Regions from separate parts of the Leifsonia sp. AG29 genome, predicted to be linked through region 2. Evidence: predicted binding sites of a transcription regulator. Region 2 holds the regulator's gene; the other holds the start of a gene.
The links. The regulator HspR, encoded in region 2, represses chaperone genes until heat shock. The targets are predictions, from matches to a motif close to AAGTTGAGTCNNNNNGACTCAACTT.
Positions count from the first base shown of each region.

Region 1 (11,008 bases), 2.1 Mb from region 2:
GCTCTCCGTCTACCTCTCCCTCTGGTTCTCGGTGCTCATGCTCGCCCTCCTCGGCTACTCCGTGTTCGCCCTGCGACGGAGACCCGTCGTGATCTGCCTGGCCGGCGCTCTCACGAGCGGACTGTTCGGGGTGATCGTCATCGTGCTGAAAAGCGCGCTGCAGCACTGAGGGGCCCGGCGCCGCGGTCAGTCGGAGTCACCGGGTGGTTCGGCGGCGGGCGGGCCGGCCGCTTGCTTGCCCTTGGCCTGGCGGCGCTCGGTCTTCCGGGCCAGGTAGTCCTCCTTCATCAGCTCGCGGGTGTGGCTCAGGTCGCCGATGGCGGGGCGCCACTGCCGGGCGCGCGGGTCGGAGTCGACGAGGACCGCCCGGACGAGCAAGGTCAGAGGGATGGCGAGGATCGCGCCGATCGGCCCGAGCACCACCGCCCAGAACAGCACGGAGAAGAAGGTGAGCGTCTGGCTCAGCGCCACGGCGTTGCCGACCACCTTCGGCTGGATCACCGACTGGACGATGGCGTTGATCACGCCGTAGATGACGATGATCGCGATGACGGTGCCCCAGCCTCCGGTCAGATAGCCGAAGACCAGGGGAGGGACGATGGCGATGAAGTAGCCGACGTTCGGGATGAAGCTGCACAGGAACGACAGGATCGCCCACAGGAGCGCGGCCGGCACTCCCAGCGCCCACAGCGCGATTCCGTTGATGACTCCCTGGACGATGCCGAGCACCGTGGTCACGACCATGTACCGCCGGACGCTGCGGGCGAATCCGCTCACGGCGAAGACGAGGTTCGGCTTCGTCGGCTCGAGCTGCCGGAGCAGCGTCGGGGTGTATGCGGCGTCGGCCGGCATCAGGATGAGCATCGTCAGCACCACGACGAGGAAAGCGATCAGCCCGAAGGCGTTGCCGAGCAGCTCGGTGAAGAAGTTGAGGAACTTGGTGGGGTCGAAGCTGGAGGCGATGTCGTTCACCTGCTGCTGCCCTAGCCCGATCGTCTGCAGGAACTCGCCGAACTGCTTTCCGATCGCCTCGAGCTCATCCTTGTACTGGGGCAGCATCCCGATGAACTGGGCCATCGCCACGATCAGGAGCCCGATGAACGCCGCGAGCAGCGCGAACACCGTCAGCGCCACGGCGCCCGTCGCGAGCCCGTCAGGAGTCCCGTGCCGCTGCAGCCACACGCGCACCGGCTGCGCGCAGATGGTCAGGACGAGTGCGAGCAGGGTCGGTGCGAGGATGTGCGCGATCCCCGCCATGCCGAAGGCGATGACCACGCCGGCCGCGAGCCCGAGCAGGATCCGGACCGCGCGGCCGTCGGCCGGGCCGGCCGTGGCCGCGTCGGAGTCGGCCCCCTCCGGCGGAGCGGGCTCCGGCGCGCGCCGCCGGCGTGCGAACGGCCACACCCGCGAACGCTGCGCCATGTCATCGCCTCGGCTCTGTTCTCTGGGGCGCCGTCAGCGCGCCCCCGCCGTCACGCCGTCGGAGCGGCGGGAGGGGCCGGGGGTGCCGCCGGGGCGGACGCCGCGGGAGCCGCGTGAGCGCCGCCGGAAGCCGGCGCATCCTGTCCGGCGAGAGCCCGCGACTTCAGGTGCGCGAACTCCTCCGGACTGATCGTCCCCGCGTCGAGCAGCGCCTTCGCCTTGGCGATCTCATCCGCCGGACTGGCCTGCGCCACCGTGCGGATGTACTGGTCGGTCGCGGATTGGACCTGCCGCGCCTCCCGCTGGCTGCGTTCGGCCATGCCCGGCCCGCGGGCGATGAGGTAGACGAGGGCGGTGAGGAAGGGCACGAAGATCAGGAAGATGATCCACAGCGCCTTCCACCAGCCGTTGAGCTTGTGGTCGCGGAACAGGTCGCTGATGATGGCGAACAGCGCGAACAGGTAGGCGACGAAGGCGAAGCTCCAGAAGAACAGCCAGACGACGCTCCAGAAGTTGCTCCAGTCCATGAGTACAGCTCCTTCCTCAGCCCATCTCCCCATGGAGGCTGGGTGTGCGCTGACAGTAGCGCCGCCGGGTTCGGCTCGTCTAGAGCCCTTTTCCCCGGCTCAGGAGAGCTTCCCCGGCTCAGGAGAGCGCGTCGAGCTCGACCACGAGGCGGTCCACGATCTCGCCGGCGAGGTACCCCAGCGCCCCCACCGACCGGCTGAGCGACGCCCCGGCGGCCGTGTGGAGGTGCGTGCCCCAGACCGCCGCCTGCAACGGCCGGCAGCCCCGTGCGGCCAGCCCGGCGATCGCACCGGCCAGCGCGTCCCCGCTTCCCGACGTGCCGAGACCCGGATCCCCGTCGCCCGTGGTGAGGAGGCGTCCCTCCGGTGAGGCGATGCGCCCGAAGCACGAGACCACCGCCCGGTAGCGTCGCGCCAGTTCGACGGTGGCCGCGTCGAGGTCCCGCACGTCGCGCCCGAGGAGGATGGACGCCTCCTGCTCGTTCGGGGTCAGGATGCGCGGGGTGCGGCCGGCCAGTCTCCGGTGCCCGGCGAGCGCGCCGAGCGCGTAGGCGTCGAGGACGAGCGTGGCGTCCCGTCCGGCCGCCCTGCCGACCTCGTGCAGCATGCGCGCCGTCTCGCCGGCGTCGTCGAGACCGGGGCCGACGAGGATCGCGCGGGCGGCAGCCAGATCCCCGGACGCCGAGCGGACCGCGGCACCGCGCACCGCCCCGCTCCGGGTCTCCGCGAGGGGCACCACGCCCGACTCCGGCAACGCGACGGCGACGGCCTCGGCCACCGATGCGCCGACCGCGAGGGTCAGCCTCCCGGCACCCACCCGGAGGGCGGCCCGGCCGGCGAGGAGCGCCGCTCCCGGCGAGCGGCGCGCCCCTCCGACGACGACGACGTCGCCGCGCGAGCGCTTGGAGCCCGTCGGCCGGGGGAGCGGCCACGACCGCAGAAGCCCGGGGGTGATCCGTTCGGCCTCAGACCTCGGCACGAGCGGCTCCCGGGTGCTCGGTCGTCGGCAGGCCTGCGGCGGCGAGGTGGCTGTCGTCGGCCAGCGCCTCCAATCGCCATCCGGCCGGGTCGCCGACGAGCGCCGTCACGGAGGCGTTCGCGACCGGGTGCGTGAGGAGGTGCTCGGCGAGTTGCGCCTCCGTCATGCGCAGCAGCACGTACACGAACAGGCTGACGACGGCGTCGTGCGCGAAGACGACGATCGGGGCCTCCCCGGCGGGGAGTTCGCCGACGAACGACCGCAGCCGGAGCGCGACGTCCGCCCAGGACTCGCCGCCCGGAGGCCGGTGATAGAACTTCCCGACCCAGCGTTTGCGCTCGGCCTCCTCCGGGAACCGGCGCGCGACCCCGACCGAGGTCAGCCGGTCGAGGACCCCGAGTTCGCGATCGCGGAGCCGTTCGTCGAGGAGGAGCGGCACGTCGGCGCCCAGGGCGAGTTGAGCGGTCTCGCGGGCGCGCAGGTAAGGAGAGGAGTAGATCAGCGCGCCGGGCGGGAGGGAGGGGCGGAGCCGGTCGCCGAGAGCGGTCGCCTGCCGTTCGCCGAGCGGCGACAGCGGGACGTCCGCGTCGCGCGCCTCGACGCGGACCACCTCGGCACCGGAGGCCTCGGCGGCCTGGGCCGCGACGTTCGCCGTGCTCTCGCCGTGACGGATGAGCAGAAGGGTTCGAGCCGTCATGCCCCGGACTGTACGCCCGCCCACTCGAGCACGCGAAGGGCGCGCAGCGTGATCCAGCGGCTCGCCTCGCCGACGCGCTCGAGCTTGACCGCGACATCGCCGGGGAACGTGGCGTCGAGCACCCAGCGGCCGTCTGCTCCGCGCGCGTCCGCCACGACGGAGACCGCCTCGGCGGCCCGGTCGTCGAAGGCCGCACCGGACGCGCGGAGATGGTCGAGTCCGCGCAGGACGTCGTAGTGCCAGTAATAGGGGAAGGCGAACCGGAGGAAGGCCTCGTCGACCAGCTCGCCCGTCGACCGGCGACGCAGGAGGCGACGCTCGAGCAGGTACTCCTGGCCTCGACGAAGCGGCTCCGCCACGTCGATCGTCCCGCCGCCGTCGCGGTACGCCGCGAGCCCCTCGATCACGCAGATCGTGCTGTTGAACGAGCCGGGATCACCGGGCGAACGCGCGTAGCAGTTCCAGCCACCGTCGTCCTGCTGCTGGCTGAGGATCAGTTCGACCGTGAGGTCGTCCGCCCGCCCGAACGCGGCGGCCGCGGTGAGCACGCGTCCGTTGATGCACGGTTCCTCCTCCCCGCGGAAGAACGGGTTGCGGCCCCACTCCTCGCCCCAGTCGACCCCGGACGCGACGCGGTCGATCGCGGCGTCGGTCCGGGGTCCGCGCGCGCCGAGCAGCGCGAGCAGGAGCACGGTGTCGTCCGTCGCGTCCCATTCCCGCTGCTTCCACACCGCGCCGCCCCAGGTGCCGCCCGGGTCCTGACGATCCAGCAGGCGGGCGCCCCACCCCTCCTGCTCGACGCGGTCGCGGTCGGCGGCCACGGCGGGGTCGTCCTCGTGCAGCAGATCGCGGCGCGTCTGCCAGCGGATCGCCGGGTCTCCCTCGAGCAGCCACGCCGTCGTCGCATCCATGGGGGCGAGGCTACCCGAGCAGCCGGTCGCGTGGGCATCCGCGGGGGCGGGTCGCGAGGAGCATCGGAAGATCCGGGAATACCCGCGCCCCTCCAGCGTTGAAGTTGAGTGCACACCACTCAACTTTGGAATCAGGAGAACAAGTGCCCGAGAACTTCACTCCCGACGGCGACGCCGGCTCGTTCGACGAGTTCCTCGCGCGTTACCTCGCGGGTGAGCGTGCGCGTGCCGCGCGCTCCATCGACATCAGCCGCTACCTCAGCCGCCGGACCCAGGAGATCCTGGCCGAGGCCGGGCGGTTCGCGCTGCGCCACGGCCACCGCGAGCTCGACGCGCTCCACGTGCTCCGCGTGATGGCGGAGCAGGAGCCCGCCGCCGAGGCGATGCGCCGCATCGGCGTCGACCCGGCCGCTGTGGCCGCCGCGGCCGAGCAGCGCCTCCCCGCCACCGGAAGCGAGATCGACGCCGACGGCGCGAGCGTGACCGCCTCTGCGCAGCGCGCTCTCTTCCACGCCTATCAGGTGGCCCGCGCGTCGGGCGCCACCTACATCGACCCCGAGCACCTGTTCTTCGCGCTCGTCATCGGTCAGGATGCGCCCGCCGGGCAGGTCCTGCAGGCCGCGGGCGTGACGCCCGAGGCGCTGACGGGGGCCATGCGCCAGCAGGCGACCGTGGGCGGCGACACCGGCGCGCAGCCGGCTGCCGACGGACAGTCGCAGACCCCGATGCTCGACCAGTTCGGCACCGACCTGACGGCGCTCGCACGCGACGGCCGCCTCGACCCGGTCATCGGCCGTCTCGACGAGATCGAGCAGACGGTCGAGATCCTGTCGCGCCGGACCAAGAACAACCCCGTCCTCGTCGGCGAGGCCGGCGTCGGCAAGACGGCGATCGTGGAGGGCCTGGCCCGCGCGATCGTGTCCGGCGACGTGCCGGAGCAGCTGCAGGAGAAGAAGGTCGTCTCGCTCGACCTCGCGGGGATGGTCGCCGGCACCCGGTACCGCGGCGACTTCGAGGAGCGGCTCACCAAGCTCATGGACGAGATCAGCGCGGGCAAGGACGAGCTGATCGTCTTCATCGACGAGCTGCACACCGTGGTCGGCGCCGGAGGGTCCGGCGAGTCGGGCGGCATGGACGCCGGCAACATCCTCAAGCCGCGCCTCGCCCGCGGCGACCTCCACCTCGTCGGCGCGACGACCCTCAAGGAGTACCGCCGCATCGAGAAGGACCCGGCGCTCGAGCGCCGCTTCCAGCCGGTGACGGTGGGGGAGCCGAGCGTGGAGGACGCCGTCCTCATCCTCGACGGCCTCCGCGGCGCCTACGAGGAGCACCACGGCGTCCGCTACACCGAGGACGCGATCCGCGCCGCGGTTGAGCTCTCCGACCGCTACATCTCCGACCGCTTCCTGCCGGACAAGGCCATCGACCTCATCGACCAGGCCGGCGCCCGGCTCCGGCTGTCGCTCGGCAAGCGCGTCGACTCGTCGGCCCTGATGGAGCGCCTGGCCACCCTGGAGTCCGAGAAGAACTCCGCCGTCGCCGCGGAGCACTACGAGGAGGCGTCGCGCCTCCGTGACGAGATGGAGGCGGTGCAGCGCTCGCTCGACGAGCTCGCCTCCGCCCCGCGTCCGGACGCGGTCGTCGACGAGGCGGCCATCGCCGGGATCGTCTCCCGCGCGACCGGCATCCCGGTGTCCCGCATCGGAGAGGCGGACCGCGAGCGCCTGGCGCGGCTCGAGTCCGAGCTGCACGAGCGCGTGATCGGTCAGGACGACGCGGTCACGGCCGTTGCCAAGGCCGTGCGTCGCAACCGCACGGGTCTCGGCGACGAGAGGCGGCCCGTCGGCAGCTTCCTGTTCCTCGGCCCGACCGGTGTCGGCAAGACCGAGCTCGCGAAGTCGCTCGCGGCCTCGCTGTTCGGCGACGAGCGGGCGATGCTGCGCTTCGACATGAGCGAGTTCGGAGAGCGTCACACCGTCGCGCGGCTGGTGGGAGCGCCTCCCGGATACGTCGGCTACGACGAGGCGGGTCAGCTGACTGAGCGCGTCCGCCGCAACCCGTACTCGGTGGTGCTGTTCGACGAGATCGAGAAGGCCCACCCGGACGTCTTCAACCTGCTCCTGCAGGTGCTGGACGACGGGCGGCTCACGGACGGTCAGGGCCGCACGGTCGACTTCCGCAACACGGTCGTCATCATGACCTCGAACCTCGGCTCGGAGTTCCTCGCGAGCCGGAGCGGTGCCCTCGGCTTCGTGCCCACCGGTTCGGACGGCTTCTCCTCGGAGAAGGACATCCGCGACCGCGTCATGGCGAAGCTGTGGGAGGCGATGCGCCCCGAGTTCCTGAACCGGATCGACGAGATCGTGCTGTTCCGGAAGCTCGACGCCGAGCAGCTGCGCGAGATCGTGCGGCTCCTGCTGAAGGGCACCTCCGCGCGGCTCTCCGTGCGGTCGATCGGGTTCGAGGCCACCGAGCAGGCCGTCGCCTGGATCGCCGACGCCGGTTATGAGCCGGAGTACGGTGCCCGGCCGCTCCGCCGCGTGATCCAGCGCGAGGTCGACGACCGGATCGCCGAGCTGATGGTCTCGGGCGACCTGGCCGACGGCGGCCGCGTGATCGTCGACGCGATCGACGGCGAGCTCCGGGTCAGCGCAGCGGTCTCCCTCCCCGTGGCGGCGTAACCCGCCACCCCGGTACGAAGGCGCCGGTCCCCACGAGGGCCGGCGCCTTCGGCGCTTTGCGCCTAGCGAGGAACAGCCACCGAACGAGTCCGGGCGTGACGACTGATTTGGCGCGTCAAACGTCAGGCGTAACGACGGGCCGCAGTTCGGATTTCGTCAGCGAAACGGTAAATCTCTTCGAGCGATTCGAGCTCGTACCGCGTCTCGTTCTTCTCAGCATCGAAGAGACCAATGTACTTCTTCGATTTGCCGTTGAAGTGGAGTCGCGCGAGCGGCTTGCGATTGTTGTCGTCGAGGAGGATGGCGAAGTACGACTTTGAGTCACGCTGGGCAACGCGATGCGGCTTGACTTCGCTGCATGCAATCGCTTTGACGATTTGGTAACCCTCCAGTTCCTCTTCTGTCGTTTCGATCTCGGTGTCGCGGTCCAAATCGGCATGAGAGGAGGGTTGGCTGACAAGCGTCTCGGGCTCGGTTGGTTGCGCGGTCGTATACGAGGAGCCACCGAGCGCAGTCTTGAGTCGGTCGCTTGCCTGGTCGTTCAGGAACTGCTTGGTTGCCTTTTCCACGAGCGGCGCGAACTGCTCCCGTACGCGCTGCGTGATCGAACCGTCGTAAACCCGGCTGATGAGGAACCTTGTCCATTCATCCTCAGGCTCACGGAATTGCGCGGCGAGAACGCGCTTGATCTGGCCGATGTACTTCAACTCGCCCGCCGCGCTGATAACGGAATCCAGATCGAATGCGTCCTTGGTGAGCTTTCGAAGCTCCGGGATGAGTGTTTCATCGACATCGAGTAGATCGAGAACCAGAAATGGCTTGTCGTCCATGCGATTCGGTGCGTCCAGGTCCGTGTAGAACTGGTAGACCTGACCGTTGGTCAGGATCGCCACGCGGGCGTTCGTGACGGCAAAGTACCGATACAGCTGGGAAGCGTTTTCGATCGTCAACGACTCGGTCGACTTCTTTGCTTCGATCAGCATCTGAACTTCCCCGTCACGCATGACGGCGTAATCGATTTTCTCGCCCTTCTTAATGCCGACGTCAGCCGTGAACTCCGGAACCACTTCGAGCGGGTTGAAGACGTCGTATCCGAGGACGCTCGAAATGAATGGCATGACGAACGCGTTCTTTGTCGCTTCCTCGGTGCTGATGGCGTCACGTTGGTTCCTTACCTTGAGCGCCAACGCCGCTAATACTTCTTCAAACTCCATCGGGTTACCCTCCGCTCGACTCCACTGCGACGATAAAAGACATCCCGGCCGTTTGGTACGTTTTCCCCTCGAATAGGGGCCTAGCGCGTGTCGGCATCCTGAACGCCTGAGAAGCCGCTCACACCCAACCCCCTGTACTCGTCCAGGAAAGCCTGGTTGCCTGGGTGGGTGTCCGTCTCCGATCGCCTCCGCAATTCGTCGCGCCTGGCCGACCTCGACCGGCGGATCGAACCGCTCAAGAGCTTCGAGCTGAAGCCCGCCCGCACCCGCCAGGGTGTCATCCTCCAGTTCCTCGGGATCGCCGTCATCGCGGCCGTGCTGAGCTCGGTGCTCGCCCTGCCGCTCGTCCTCGGGTCCGGGATCGCCGCCGCGGCCGGGATCAACGACTTCAACGCCCTCCCGTCCACCCTCAACGTGGAGCAGTTCGCGCAGAACTCCACGGTGTACGCGAAGCAGAACGGGCAGGACATCCCGATCGCCAGCTTCTACGCGCAGAACCGCCAGGACGTCGCGTGGAAGGACATCGCCCAGACGGTCAAGGACGCCGCGGTCGCCGCGGAGGATCCGCGCTTCTACTCCGAGGGCGCCGTCGACGTGTTCGGCACGATCCGCGGGGCGCTCTCGACGGTGGCGGGCGGTGACCTGCAGGGCGGTTCCTCGATCACGCAGCAGTACGTCAAGAACATCGGCGTCGAGAAGTGCGAGGCGCTCACCGATCAGAAGAAGGTCGACGCCTGCTACCGGGACGCGGCCGGTGTCACCCTCCAGCGCAAGGTGCAGGAGATGCGCTACGCCGTCGGACTCGAGAAGAAGTACACCAAGCAGGAGATCCTCACCGGGTACCTCAACGTCGTGGGCTTCGGCGGCCAGACGTACGGCATCCAGGCGGCGGCGCAGTACTACTTCAACACCACCGCAGCCCAGCTCGACCTCGGTCAGGCGGCGACGCTCGTCGCCATCCTGAACAACCCGGCGAACCTGCGCATCGACCAGCCCGACAACAAGGACAACGGCGCGGCCAACGGCTACAAGCTCACGAAGGAGCGCCGCGACTACGTGCTCGACCGCATGTACGTCAACCACAAGATCACGAAGGCTCAGCGCGACGCCGCGAAGAAGGCGCCCATCACGCCGACCATCACGCCGGCGACCAACGGCTGCGTGTCGGCGCAGAAGTTCAACGCCGCGTTCTTCTGCGACTACGTGCGGGATGTCATCCTGAACGACCCGGCATACGGCAAGACCAGCGACGACCGGTGGGCCACGCTCATGCGAGGCGGGCTGAAGATCTACACGACGCTCAACCTCGACCTGCAGGCGGTCGCGCAGCAGTCCCTGAGCAGCTACATCCCTGGCTCGCGCTCCGACATCGACCTGGGCGCCTCGAACGTGTCGCTCGAGGTCGGAACCGGCCGCATCGTCACGATGGTCCAGAACCGCGCTTACAACAACAGCGATCAGCCCGTCCCGGGCGCTACGGCGGTCAACTACAACACGGACGAGCAGTACGGCGGTTCGGAGGGCTTCCAGACCGGCTCGACGTGGAAGGCGTTCGACCTGGCCGCCTGGCTCGAGGCCGGGCACAGCCTCTACGAGACCGTCAACGCCTCCCAGCACACCTTCTCGATGGATCAGTTCACGAACTCGTGCGCGAACATCGCCGGCCCCGATTGGCCGGTGAGCAACGACGAGGGCTCGGCGAGCCGGCTCTCCGTCATGTCGGCGACGGCGCAGTCGGTCAACACCGCCTTCGCGATGATGGCGACCAAGACCGATCTGTGCTCGATCCTCAACGTCGCCAAGGCGCTCGGCGTCCACAGCGCGTCGGGCAAACCGCTGACCAGCGTGCCGTCGATGATCCTCGGGACGAACTACATCGCTCCGCTGACGATGGCCGCCGCCTATGCGGGGATCGCCAACAACGGCACCGTGTGCACGCCGATCGCGATCGACCGCGTGGTGAACGCCGACGGGTCCGAGCACCCGGTGAGCAAGAGCACCTGCACCCAGGGGCTGAAGCCGGAGATCGCCAACGGGGTGGCCTACGCGCTGCAGGGCGTCATCAAGAACGGAACCGCTGTCTCGGCGAACCCGTGGGACGGCACGCCGATCATGGCGAAGACCGGCACCACCGACAACTCCCTCGAGAACTGGCTGATCACGTCCTCGACGAAGGTGGCGACGGCGACCTGGGTCGGCAACGTCTCCGGTCAGACCCCGCTGCGGTCGCTGACGTTCAACGGCGTCGGGGGCGGCAACGTCAAGTTCGCGATCGCCAAGCCGATCCTGAAGGCGATGGACGCGACCTACGGCGGCGACGACTTCCCGAAGCCCGACAGCGCGATGCTCTACGGCGGTGAGCTGAGCGTTCCGGATGTGAGTGGCAAGGCGCCCGACGTGGCGCAGAAGCTGCTGGAGGGCCTCGGCCTCAACGTCACCGTCGCCGACACCCCGGTGACGAGCGACCAGCCCGCGGGAACGGTCGCGTCCACCGACCCCGCGGCCGGGTCGAGCGTCCAGAACGGCGACGACATCACCATCACGCTGAGCGCCGGGGGCGGCGGAGGCGCGACGCCC
Region 1 is NZ_VMSF01000001.1:982,503-993,510, forward strand. It holds gene FPT20_RS04760 (hypothetical protein) at 1-169, shown strand, start outside; gene FPT20_RS04765 (AI-2E family transporter) at 187-1,422, opposite strand; gene FPT20_RS04770 (SHOCT domain-containing protein) at 1,473-1,949, opposite strand; gene FPT20_RS04775 (NAD(P)H-hydrate dehydratase) at 2,068-2,928, opposite strand; gene FPT20_RS04780 (histidine phosphatase family protein) at 2,915-3,625, opposite strand; gene FPT20_RS04785 (hypothetical protein) at 3,622-4,536, opposite strand; gene FPT20_RS04790 (ATP-dependent Clp protease ATP-binding subunit) at 4,680-7,217, shown strand; gene FPT20_RS04795 (type I restriction endonuclease) at 7,340-8,431, opposite strand; gene FPT20_RS04800 (penicillin-binding protein) at 8,600-11,008, shown strand, end outside.
Region 1: FPT20_RS04790 (ATP-dependent Clp protease ATP-binding subunit) is a predicted target of HspR. The motif match lies at 4,638-4,662, and genes of this name have one in related genera.

Region 2 (11,008 bases):
TAGACGCTCACGAGCGCGAACCCTGCCAGCATGGCCGGCGCATACAGCACACCGACGAGCGTCAGGATCGGGTACAGCACGGTGCCGGCGCTGAAGCGGAGCATCGAACGCTTCCGCTCCGGCGCCCCCATCGCCCCGGAGCGCAAGAGGTCCAGGGTGATCCGGCCCCAGACGAAGGTGAACGCGACCGCGAAACCGGTGGTCGCACCGCCGTAGAGCACCGCGGCGACGCGCACATCCGACGCATCGCCATCCGCGAGCGCCCCCGCGAGCGTCGACGTCGTGAACGGGATGGTGGTCACGAACATGAGCAGCATGAGGTTCCAGAACAGCAGCAGCCGGTCGATGGTCACCGCGAACCGGAAGATCGAGTGGTGGTTGACCCAGATCACGCCGATGACGAGGAAGCTCACCACGTAGGCGACGAACGACGGCCACGCCGCACCCAGCTGCGCCAGGAGGCTCCCGCCCTTCCCCGGGTCCACGTGCAGATCGAGCACGAGCAGCGTGATCGCCACCGCCAGCACCCCGTCGCTGAACGCCTCCAGCCTCGTCTTCGACATCGCCGGTCCCTCCTGATCCGCACACGCAGCGACGGCTCGATCCTGCCTCATGCGCGCCGATCGCGCACCGGCCGCGGCCGTCGTTCCGCTCAGGGCGGAGGTGAGCGAAAATGACCAGCGAGGCGCTGCGAGGAGGAGAGATGGCGGAGCTCGAGCGGATCACGGTGACCGACCGGCGGCAGCTGCGGGACTGGCTGGAGGCGAACGCCGCCGAGTCGCCCGGCGTGTGGCTGGTGTACCCGAAGGGGGCCGGACGCAGCCTCCACTACGACGACATCGTGGAGGAGGCGCTGTGCGTCGGCTGGGTGGACAGCCTCCCCCGCAAGCTCGACGACCAGTACTCGATGCTGCGGCTGAACCCGCGGAGCCCCCGGAGCAGCTGGTCGAAGAAGAACAAGGAGCGGGTCGAGTCGCTCCGCGCCCGGGGGCTCATGCGCCCCGCGGGTGAGGCCGCGGTGGAGGTCGCCGTCGCGAACGGCACCTGGTCCCGGCTCGACGAGGTGGAGCAGCTCGCCGAGCCGGACGACCTCGCAGCCGCCCTCGACGCCGACGCCGACGCGCGCACCAACTGGGACGCCTTCCCTCGGTCCGCACGCCGCGCGATCCTCGAGTGGCTGCTCTCGGCGAAGACCGACGCGACCCGCCAGAAGCGCATCGCGACCACGGTCTCGGAGGCGCACGAGAACCGGCGCGCCAACCAGTGGCGTCAGCCGGTCACGGCCTCCCGGGCCCCGACGAACGCCTCCACGCAGCGCTCGATCTCACCGGAGGTGTGAGCGGCCGACAGCTGGACGCGGATGCGCGCCCGGCCCTTCGGCACCACCGGGTACGAGAAGGCGGTCACGTAGACCCCGCGCTTCTGCATCTCGTCGGCGATGCGGGCCGTCAGTGCCGCGTCGCCGAACATGACCGGCACGATCGGGTGCTTGCCCGGCAGGAGGTCGAACCCAGCCTCGGTCATCAGGCGCCGGAACAGCGCGGCGTTCTCGACGAGCTGCGCGCGGAGCTGATCGGACTGCTCCAGCAGATCGAGGGCGGCGAGCGTTCCGGCCACGATGGAGGGGGCCAGCGTGTTCGAGAACAGGTACGGACGCGACCGCTGGCGCAGCAGATCGACGATCTCGCGGCGCGAGGAGACGTACCCGCCGGAGGCGCCGCCGAGGGCCTTGCCGAACGTCCCCGTGTAGATGTCCACCCGATCGGCGACCTCGCAGAGCTCGGGCGTGCCACGACCGTGCTCTCCGACGAAGCCGACCGCGTGCGAGTCGTCCACGAACACCAGGGCGCCGAACTCGTCGGCCAGGTCGCAGATCTGCTCGAGCGGAGCGATGTAGCCGTCCATCGAGAAGACGCCGTCGGTGACGATCACCGTGAACCGGGCCTCCGCCTCCCGGGCCGCCTCGAGCTGGGCGCGCAGGTCGGCCATGTCGCGGTTCCTGTAGCGGAACCTCTTCGCCTTCGACAGCCGGATGCCGTCGATGATGGAGGCGTGGTTCAGCTCATCGGAGACGATCGCGTCCTCCGCGCCGAACAGCGTCTCGAACACGCCGCCGTTGGCGTCGAAGCAGGAGGAGAACAGGATCGTCGCCTCCGTGCCGAGGAAGCGCGAGACGCGGCGCTCCAGCTTGAGGTGCTGCTCCTGCGTGCCGCAGATGAAGCGCACGCTCGCCATGCCGTAGCCCCAGTCGTCGAGCGCCTTCTTCGCGGCCTCCCGCAGGACCGGGTGGTCGGCGAGGCCGAGGTAGTTGTTGGCGCAGAAGTTCAGCACCTCGGCGCCGTCGGCGACGATCTCGGCGGCCTGCGGCCCGTGGATGCTGCGCTCGCGCTTGGTGAGCCCCGCCTCCTCGATCTCCGTCAGCTGCGCGGCGACGTGCTCGCGGAAACTCCCGTACATCTCAGACCTCCGTCCAGTCGAGGATGACCTTTCCGCCGCCCGCGGCCTCCGCGGCGGCGAACCCCTTCTGCCAGTCGCGGGCGGGGAAGCGGTCGGACACGATCGAGGCGATGGCGTCGTGCAGCGGCTTCGAGGTCTGCAGCATGGCGCCCATCGCGTTCCAGGTCTCGAACATCTCGCGGCCGTAGATGCCCTTCAGCGTCAGCATGTGGGTGACGACGATGCCCCAGTCGATCGCGATCTTCTGCGAGGGGAGGCCGAGCATCGCGATCCGGCCGCCGTGGTTCATGTTCTCGATCATCGAGGGCAGCGCCGTCGGGGCGCCGCTCATCTCGAAACCGACGTCGAAGCCCTCGCGCATGCCGAGGCGGCGCTGCGCCTCCCGGATGTCGTGCTTGGACACATCGACGGTGAAGTCGGCGCCCATCCCCCGCGCGAGCTCCAGCCGGTGCTCGCTGATGTCGGTGCCGACGATGTAGCGGGCGCCGACGTGCCGGGCCACGGCGATCGCCATGAGTCCGATCGGGCCGCACCCGGTGACGAGGACGTCCTCGCCGACGACCGGGAAGGCGAGGGCGGTGTGCACGGCGTTGCCCAGCGGGTCGAACAGCGCGCCCACCTCCGGCTCGATGCCGGTGTGGTGCACCCACACGTTCGTCGCGGGCAGCACGAGGTACTCGGCGAACGCCCCGTCGCGCTGCACCCCGACGCCCTTCGTGCGGATGCACATCTGGCGGCGGCCGGCACGGCAGTTGCGGCACGTGCCGCAGACGATGTGGCCCTCGCCCGAGACGCGGTCGCCCACCTCCACGTCGTGCACCATGTCGCCGACCTCGACGACCTCGCCGTAGAACTCGTGACCCGGGATGAGCGGAGCGGCCACGGCGGAAGCGGCCCAGTCGTCCCAGCGCTCGATGTGCAGGTCGGTGCCGCAGATGCCCGTGCGGAGCACCCGGATCCTCACGTCCTCCGGACCGATCTGCGGTTCCGGGACATCGACCAGCGACAGGCCGGGACCGGCTTCGCTCTTGAACAGGGCCTTCATCGTGCCATCCTCAGTTCTCCTCGTGGGAGTCGTGCTCGTGCTTCATCGCGGGCGGCGCCGGCGCCTCGTGAGCGCGCACTGCCGCCGACAAGCCTAGCGGCGCCGCGCGCCGGTGCGCGGACTAGAGTGCGCACATGAAGCGCGCACTCATCGTGATCGACGTGCAGAACGAGTACGTCACCGGCAATCTCAAGATCTGCTTCCCCGACCTGATGACCTCCATCCCGAACATCGAGGTGGCCTGGGACGCCGCCGACGACCACGGCCTCCCGATCGTCCTCGTCCAGCATCTGGAGGCGGCGGGGGCGCCGGTCTTCGCTCACGGTTCGGAGGGAGCGGCCCTGCACTCCTCCGTGGCCGACCGCAGCCGGGCGCACCTCGTCACGAAGAACGGCGTCTCGGCGTTCGCCGGCACCGACCTCGAGCAGTGGCTGCGAGGCGCCGGCATCGACACGGTCGCCATCGCCGGGTACATGACCCAGCACTGCTGCGCGGGCACCGCCCGGGACGCGTCCGCCCTGGGATTCACGGTCGAGTTCCTGTCGGACGCCACCGGCACCCTCGACCTCGTCAACGAGGCGGGCGCCATCTCGGCCGACGCGCTCCACCGCAGCGTGCTCGTCACGATGCAGTCCGAGTTCGCCGCCGTCGCCACCACCGAGGAGTGGACGCTCGCCGTCGAAGCCGGCGACAGCCTCCCCGTCTCGAACCTGTGGGACAGCACCGGCCACGCGCGCGTCCCGGGCAAGCACGAAGAGCTGCACAAGCTAATGCGGGAGGTGCGGGCCGGCATCGACCGCGACATCGCCGCGGAGGAGGCGCGCAACATCGAGAACACCCTGTACGTCGGGCAGGGGGTGTCGTCGCTCTAGGGGCGCCCGGACCTGAGAGCCCTGACATGAGCGCGCGCACAGGCTGAGACGCCGCCGGCTGGGAGCGCGCTCGGAGGCGTCCCCCGTGCGATGAATGCTGCGTGAACGCTCGGGGAGCAGTGGCGCGCGTGCATGGTGGAGGGGCGTCCCGCGCCGCCAGGATCGGACCGGTCATCCGCCCCCGGACGAGGGGCGACCGTTCGAAAGGAAACCGATGAGCTTCTCGACTCGGAAGCCGTCCCGGCGCGCGCTCGCGATGGGTGCGGCGATCGCCGGAGGCGCACTCCTCGCCGGGGCCGCCGCCGCCCCCTCCCTCGCCGACGAAGGTCACGGCGACCGCGACGACCGCGGAACCGCCAAGCACGTCCTCCTGATCTCGGTCGACGGTCTGCACCAGAAGGACCTCGACTGGTACGTCCGCACGCACCCGTCGTCGGCGATGGCGGCGCTCGCGGCGCACGGCACCGACTACACGCGCGCGCAGACCCCCGTGCCCTCGGACTCGTTCCCGGGCATGGTCGGGCAGGTGACCGGAGGCAACCCGGGCACGACCGGCGTGTACTACGACGACACGTACAACCGGGCGCTCCTCCCGGTCGGCACCACCGACTGCGCGACCGCCAAGCCCGGCGCCGAGGTCGCATACACGGAGGCGGCCGACAAGGACCAGACCCGGCTCGACGCGGGCCAGGGCCTGACCGGACTGCCGGGCAGCATCCTCTCGATGACCGGCACCCCGGCCACGCTGCTGAACCCGGCCGCGCTGCCGGTCGACCCGGCGACCTGCAAGCCGGTGTACCCGCACCAGTACCTCAAGGTGAACACGGTCTTCGAGGTCGCGAAGGCGGCCGGGCTGCGCACCGCCTGGAGTGACAAGCACCCGGCCTACGAGATCCTGAACGGCCCGTCGGGCACGGGTGTCGACGACCTCTTCACACCGGAGATCAACAGCGACGCCGCCGCGCCCTTCAGCGGCGACTGGACGAAGGACAACGCCGCGACCCAGCAGTACGACGCCTACAAGGTGAAGGCCGTGCTCAACGAGATCGACGGCAAGGACCACTCGGGCACCACCGCCGAGCCCGTCCCGGGAATCTTCGGCCTGAACTTCCAGTCGGTGTCCACCGCGCAGAAGCTGCCGACGTCCGACGGCCTCGCCGGCGGCTACCTCGCCGACGGCTCCACGCCGGGGCCGCTGCTGAGCAAGGCGCTCGACTTCGTCGACTCGTCCCTCGCCTCCTTCACCGCCGAGCTCAAGAAGACGGGCCACGAGCGCGACACGACGGTCATCCTCTCCGCCAAGCACGGACAGTCCCCGACCGACCCCGCGGCGCTCAAGCGCGTCGACGACGGTCCCATCATCGATGGGCTGAACTCGGCTTGGAAGGCCGCCCACGCGGGCGCGGGCGGCCTCGTCGCCTTCGCCACCGACGACGACATCATGCAGCTGTGGCTGAGCGACCACTCGCAGGGCGCGGCCGACTTCGCCAAGGCCTACCTGGCCTCCCACCCGGCCGCGGGCAACACGATCACCGGCGCGCCGACCAGCGTGACGTCGTCGGGCCTGACCACGATCTACGCGGGGTCCGGAGTGGCCAAGTACTTCGGCACCGCGGCGAGCGACTCGCGCATCCCCGACATCCTCGGAATCGCGCAGACCGGCGTCGTCTACACGGGCGGCACCTCGAAGATCGCCGAGCACGGAGGCGCCAGCGCGGACGACCGGAACGTCCCGATCCTCGTGTCGACGCCGGGCGCCGAGCACGGCAAGCGCGTGGACGCCCCGGTGGAGACGACGCAGATCGCGCCGACCATCCTGACGCAGCTCGGGCTGGACCCGCGCGCGCTGCAGGCTGTTCGGATCGAGGGCACGAAGGCGCTTCCGGCCTCCGGGCGCTGAGCGCGGCTCCCCTCGGGCGGGGCGTTCGCGGGGGCGCGGGCGTCCCGCCCCGTCGAGGTGCTCGCAGGTGCTGCCGACACGCCGTGTCGGACAGCATCTGCGAGCACCTCGTGCGTTCGCGCGCGCGCGAGCGCTCAGCGCTCCAGCGGGCGCCAGACCACGAGCTGGTTGCTGCGGCGCACCCGGGTCCCGGCGCGCATCGAGACGACCTCGCCCTCGGAGCCGGCCGCGAAGACGCGGCGGCCGGGGCGGTTCAGCAGCTCGTCGGCGAGGGCGGTCTCGAGCTCGCGGACGCGGGTGCGGAGCTCGCCGACCTGGTCCTCGAGCTCGAGGATGCGGCGGATCCCCTCCAGGCTGACGCCCTCGCCGCTCAGACGCGCGATCTCCTGCAGCTTCTGCACGTCGCGGATGGAGTAGCGGCGCGACTTCCCCGCCGTCCGGCTGGGGCTGACGAGTCCGAGCCGGTCGTACTGGCGGAGCGTCTGCGGGTGCATGCCCGCGAGCTCCGCCGCGATCGAGATCACGAAGACCTGGCTGTTCTCGTCCATCATCAGCTCCGGGCCTTGGCCAGGAGGTCGTCGCGGGGGTTCTCGTCGGGCAGCTTCTCGGCGAACGCCTCAAGCGCCTCCTTGGCCTCGGAGGAGAGGTGCGACGGAACGGCGACCTGCACGACCGCGAGAAGGTCACCGGTGCCCTTGGCGGTCTGCACGCCCCGGCCCTTCACGCGGAGGACGCGCCCGCTCGGGGTCCCCGGGGCGACGCGCAGCTTGACCGGGTCGCCCCCGAGGGTCGGCACCTCGATGGTGGCGCCGAGGGCGGCCTCGGCGAAGGTGACCGGCACGTTGACGCGGAGGTTGAGCCCCTCCCGCTCGAACACGGGGTGCTTGCGCACCGTCACGGTGAGGACGATGTCGCCCGCCTCACCGCCGTCCGGGCTCGGCTGGCCCTTCCCGCGGAGCTTGATCTTCTGGCCGTCGGCGACGCCGGCGGGGATCTTCACCTTGATCGGCTTGCCGTCGGCCGCCTGGAGGGTGATCGTCTCGCCGCGGGTCGCGGTGACGAAGTCGATTGTCGTGTGGGCTGTGACGTCGCGGCCGCGCGTCGGTCCGCCGTAGCCGCGGAAGCCGCCGCTCGGCGTGCCGAACCGGCCGTTGCCGAACAGGCCGCCGAAGACGTCGTCGAAGTTGCCGCCCTGCTGGAACGTGTACCCGCCCGGGGCGCCCTGGTTGAACATGCCGCCGAAGACGTCCTCGAAGCCGCCCTGACCGCCCGCGCCGGGAGCCGTGAAGCGGGCACCGGAGCCCATCGCGCGGATCTGGTCGTACTCCTTGCGCTCCTCGGGATCGCTCAGCACCGAGTACGCCTCGCTGATCTCCTTGAACTTCCCCTCCGCGGCCGCGTCGCCGGGGTTGGAGTCGGGGTGGTACTTGCGTGCGAGCTTGCGGTACGTCTTCTTCAGCTCGGCGTCGCTGACGTCCTTGGAGACGCCAAGGACCTTGTAGAAGTCCTTGTCGAACCAGTCCTGGCTTGCCACGGGCGCCTCCTCTCAGTCGTGCTCGTCAGTGTCGATAGTCGTAAGTCTGCGTGATGCCCCACGGCGAGCGAAGCGGCGGGATGAGTCTCCCGCCGCTTCGCCTCCGTGGACCTGCTCCCGGCTCAGGCCGGGGTCGAGACGACGACCTTCGCGACCCGGACGGTGGTCGAGCCGAGCCGGTAGCCCGTCTCGACGACCTCCGCGACGGTGTCCGCCGTCACGTCGGGGGTCGGCTGCTGGAAGATCGCCTCGTGGATCTGCGGGTCGAACGGCTCGCCCTTCTCGCCGTAGGGGGTGAGGCCGAGACGCTCGACCGCCGTGCGGAGCTTGCCCGCGATGGTCGCGAACGCGCTGCCCTCGACGAGGTCGCCGTGCTTCTCGGCGCGCTCGAGGTCGTCGAGCACGGGGATGAGACCCTTGACGGCCTCGCCGACCGCGCGCTCGCGCTCGATCTCCCGGTTGGCCTCCGTGCGCTTGCGGTAGTTCGCGTACTCGGCGGTGACCCGTTGGAGGTCGCCCAGCCGCTCGGCCGCGAGCTGCTCGGCCGTCGTCTGGCCGGAGAGGATGTCGAGGTCGTCGTCGCTCAGGACGGTCTCCTGCTCCTCCCCGGGCCCGACGTCGACGAGCTCCTCGTGCGAGAGGTCGTGCTCACCCGACTCCTTCTCCGGCTGTCGGACCTTCCCGGTCTCGGGGTCGATCCTGCGCTTGTCGCGCACGACCGGCTCCTCGCGCTCGGGCTCGCCCGAGTCGTTCTGGTTCTGGTCCGACATGCTTACTTCTTCTCCTCGTCGTCGACGACCTCGGCGTCGATGACGTCCTCGTCGTCGGAGGACTCGCCGGACGGCTGGCCCTCGGCGGACTCACCGGCCGGAGCCTGCGCGGACTGGGCGGAGGCGTAGATCGCCTCGCCGAGCTTCTGCTGGCTCGCGTTCAGCTTGTCGTAAGCGGACTTGACCGCCTCGTCGTCCTCGCCGGCGAGCGCCGTCTTCAGGCCGTCGACATCGCCCTGGACCTCGTTCTTGACGTCCTCCGGGAGCTTGTCCTCGTTCTCCTTGATCAGCTTCTCGATCGAGTAGACGAGCTGCTCGGCCTGGTTGCGGGTCTCGGCGGACTCGCGGCGCTTCTTGTCCTCGGCGGCGTGCTCCTCGGCCTCGCGCACCATGCGCTCGATGTCGTCCTTCGGGAGGCTGCTGCCGCCCGTGATCGTCATCGACTGCTCCTTGCCGGTGCCCTTGTCCTTCGCGGACACGTGCACGATGCCGTTCGCGTCGATGTCGAAGGTGACCTCGATCTGCGGGATGCCGCGGGGGGCGGGGGCGATGCCGGTCAGCTCGAACGTGCCGAGCGGCTTGTTGTCGCGCGTGAACTCGCGCTCGCCCTGGAAGACCTGGATCGCGACGGACGGCTGGTTGTCGTCGGCCGTGGTGAAGGTCTCGCTCCGCTTGGTCGGGATGGCCGTGTTGCGCTCGATGAGCTTGGTCATGATCCCGCCCTTGGTCTCGATGCCGAGCGACAGCGGGGTGACGTCGATGAGGAGGACGTCCTTGCGCTCGCCCTTCAGCACACCGGCCTGCAGGGCCGCGCCGACGGCGACGACCTCGTCCGGGTTGACGCCCTTGTTGGGCTCCTTGCCGCCGGTTTCCTGCTTCACGAGCTCCGAGACGGCCGGCATGCGGGTCGAGCCGCCGACCAGCACGACGTGCGCGATGTCGGAGACCTTGATCCCCGCCTCCTTGATGACGTCCTGGAAGGGCTTCTTGGTGCGGTCGAGGAGGTCGCTCGTCATCTGCTCGAACTGGGCGCGGGTGAGCGTCTCGTCGAGGTTGGCCGGCCCGTTCTCGGTGAGCGAGAGGTAGGGCAGCTGGATGCTCGTCGACATGCTCGACGAGAGCTCCTTCTTGGCCTGCTCCGCGGCCTCCTTGAGGCGCTGCAGCGCGATCTTGTCCTTCGAGACGTCGACGCCGGTCGAGTCCTTGAAGCGCTTGATCAGCCAGTCGACGATCCGCTGGTCCCAGTCGTCGCCGCCGAGGCGGTTGTCGCCGGCGGTCGCGCGGACCTGGATGGTCGAGAAGTCGTCGTCCTTGCCCACCTCGAGGAGGGACACGTCGAACGTGCCGCCGCCGAGGTCGAAGACGAGGATGAGCTCGTCCTCCTTGCCCTTGTCGAGCCCGTAGGCGAGAGCGGCCGCGGTGGGCTCGTTGATGATGCGGAGGACGTTGAGGCCCGCGATCTCGCCGGCCTCCTTGGTGGCCTGGCGCTCGGCGTCGTTGAAGTACGCCGGCACGGTGATGACGGCATCGGTCACGGTGTCGCCCAGGTACTGCTCGGCGTCGCGCTTCAGCTTCTGGAGGATGCGCGCGGAGATCTCCTGCGGGGTGTACTTCTTGCCGTCGACCTCCTTGGTCCACGTCGTGCCCATGTGGCGCTTGACGGACGAGATGGTGCGGTCGACGTTGGTGACCGCCTGGCGCTTGGCGGTCTCGCCGACGAGCACCTCGCCGTCCTTCGTGAAGGCGACCACCGACGGGGTGGTGCGGAAGCCCTCGGCGTTGGCGATGACCGTCGGCTCGCCGCCCTCGAGGACCGAGACGACGGAGTTGGTCGTTCCGAGGTCGATTCCTACTGCACGTGACATGTGTGCTCTCTCTCCTTTGTTGCTGGCTGCGTAGCCGTGAAAGTCAGGGGGTCAAGACTTGAGTCGAGACGGCTCAAGCCTCGCACCCCGACCGGGATGCTGTCAAGATGCCGGACTCAAAACTTGAGTACATCTGACTCAACTTTCAGGGAGACGCCGGTATTCCCCCTCCACCTCGTACCGATCTCACACCCACCGCACAAGCACCATCGCTAGCGTGATCGCCATGCAACCCGATCCGGCTGTCGCACCGCTGCTGTCCACCCGGGCGATCGAGGCGCTCCAGAGCATCGACCCGGAGACCCTGGGCGAGGTGCAGGCGTTCCGGGAGGATTTCGCGCGGTTCATCATGCCGTACAAGTTCGGCATCGACGAGATCTCGACGAAGGTGTCGATCCTGCGGGAGGAGTTCGCGGAGCTCCAGGACTACAACCCGATCGAGCACATCTCGAGCCGCCTCAAGTCGGCCGAGAGCATCGAGCAGAAGGTCATCCGCAAGAACTGCGAGCCGACGTTCGAGGCGATCCGGGATGCGATCACCGACATCGCGGGCGTCCGCATCGTG
Region 2 is NZ_VMSF01000001.1:3,114,401-3,125,408, forward strand. It holds gene FPT20_RS14995 (TMEM175 family protein) at 1-563, opposite strand, end outside; gene FPT20_RS15000 (YdeI/OmpD-associated family protein) at 704-1,339, shown strand; gene FPT20_RS15005 (glycine C-acetyltransferase) at 1,270-2,457, opposite strand; gene tdh (L-threonine 3-dehydrogenase) at 2,459-3,502, opposite strand; gene FPT20_RS15015 (cysteine hydrolase family protein) at 3,637-4,374, shown strand; gene FPT20_RS15020 (alkaline phosphatase family protein) at 4,589-6,274, shown strand; gene FPT20_RS15025 (heat shock protein transcriptional repressor HspR) at 6,409-6,822, opposite strand; gene FPT20_RS15030 (DnaJ C-terminal domain-containing protein) at 6,825-7,808, opposite strand; gene FPT20_RS15035 (nucleotide exchange factor GrpE) at 7,931-8,578, opposite strand; gene dnaK (molecular chaperone DnaK) at 8,581-10,443, opposite strand; gene FPT20_RS15045 (GTP pyrophosphokinase) at 10,670-11,008, shown strand, end outside.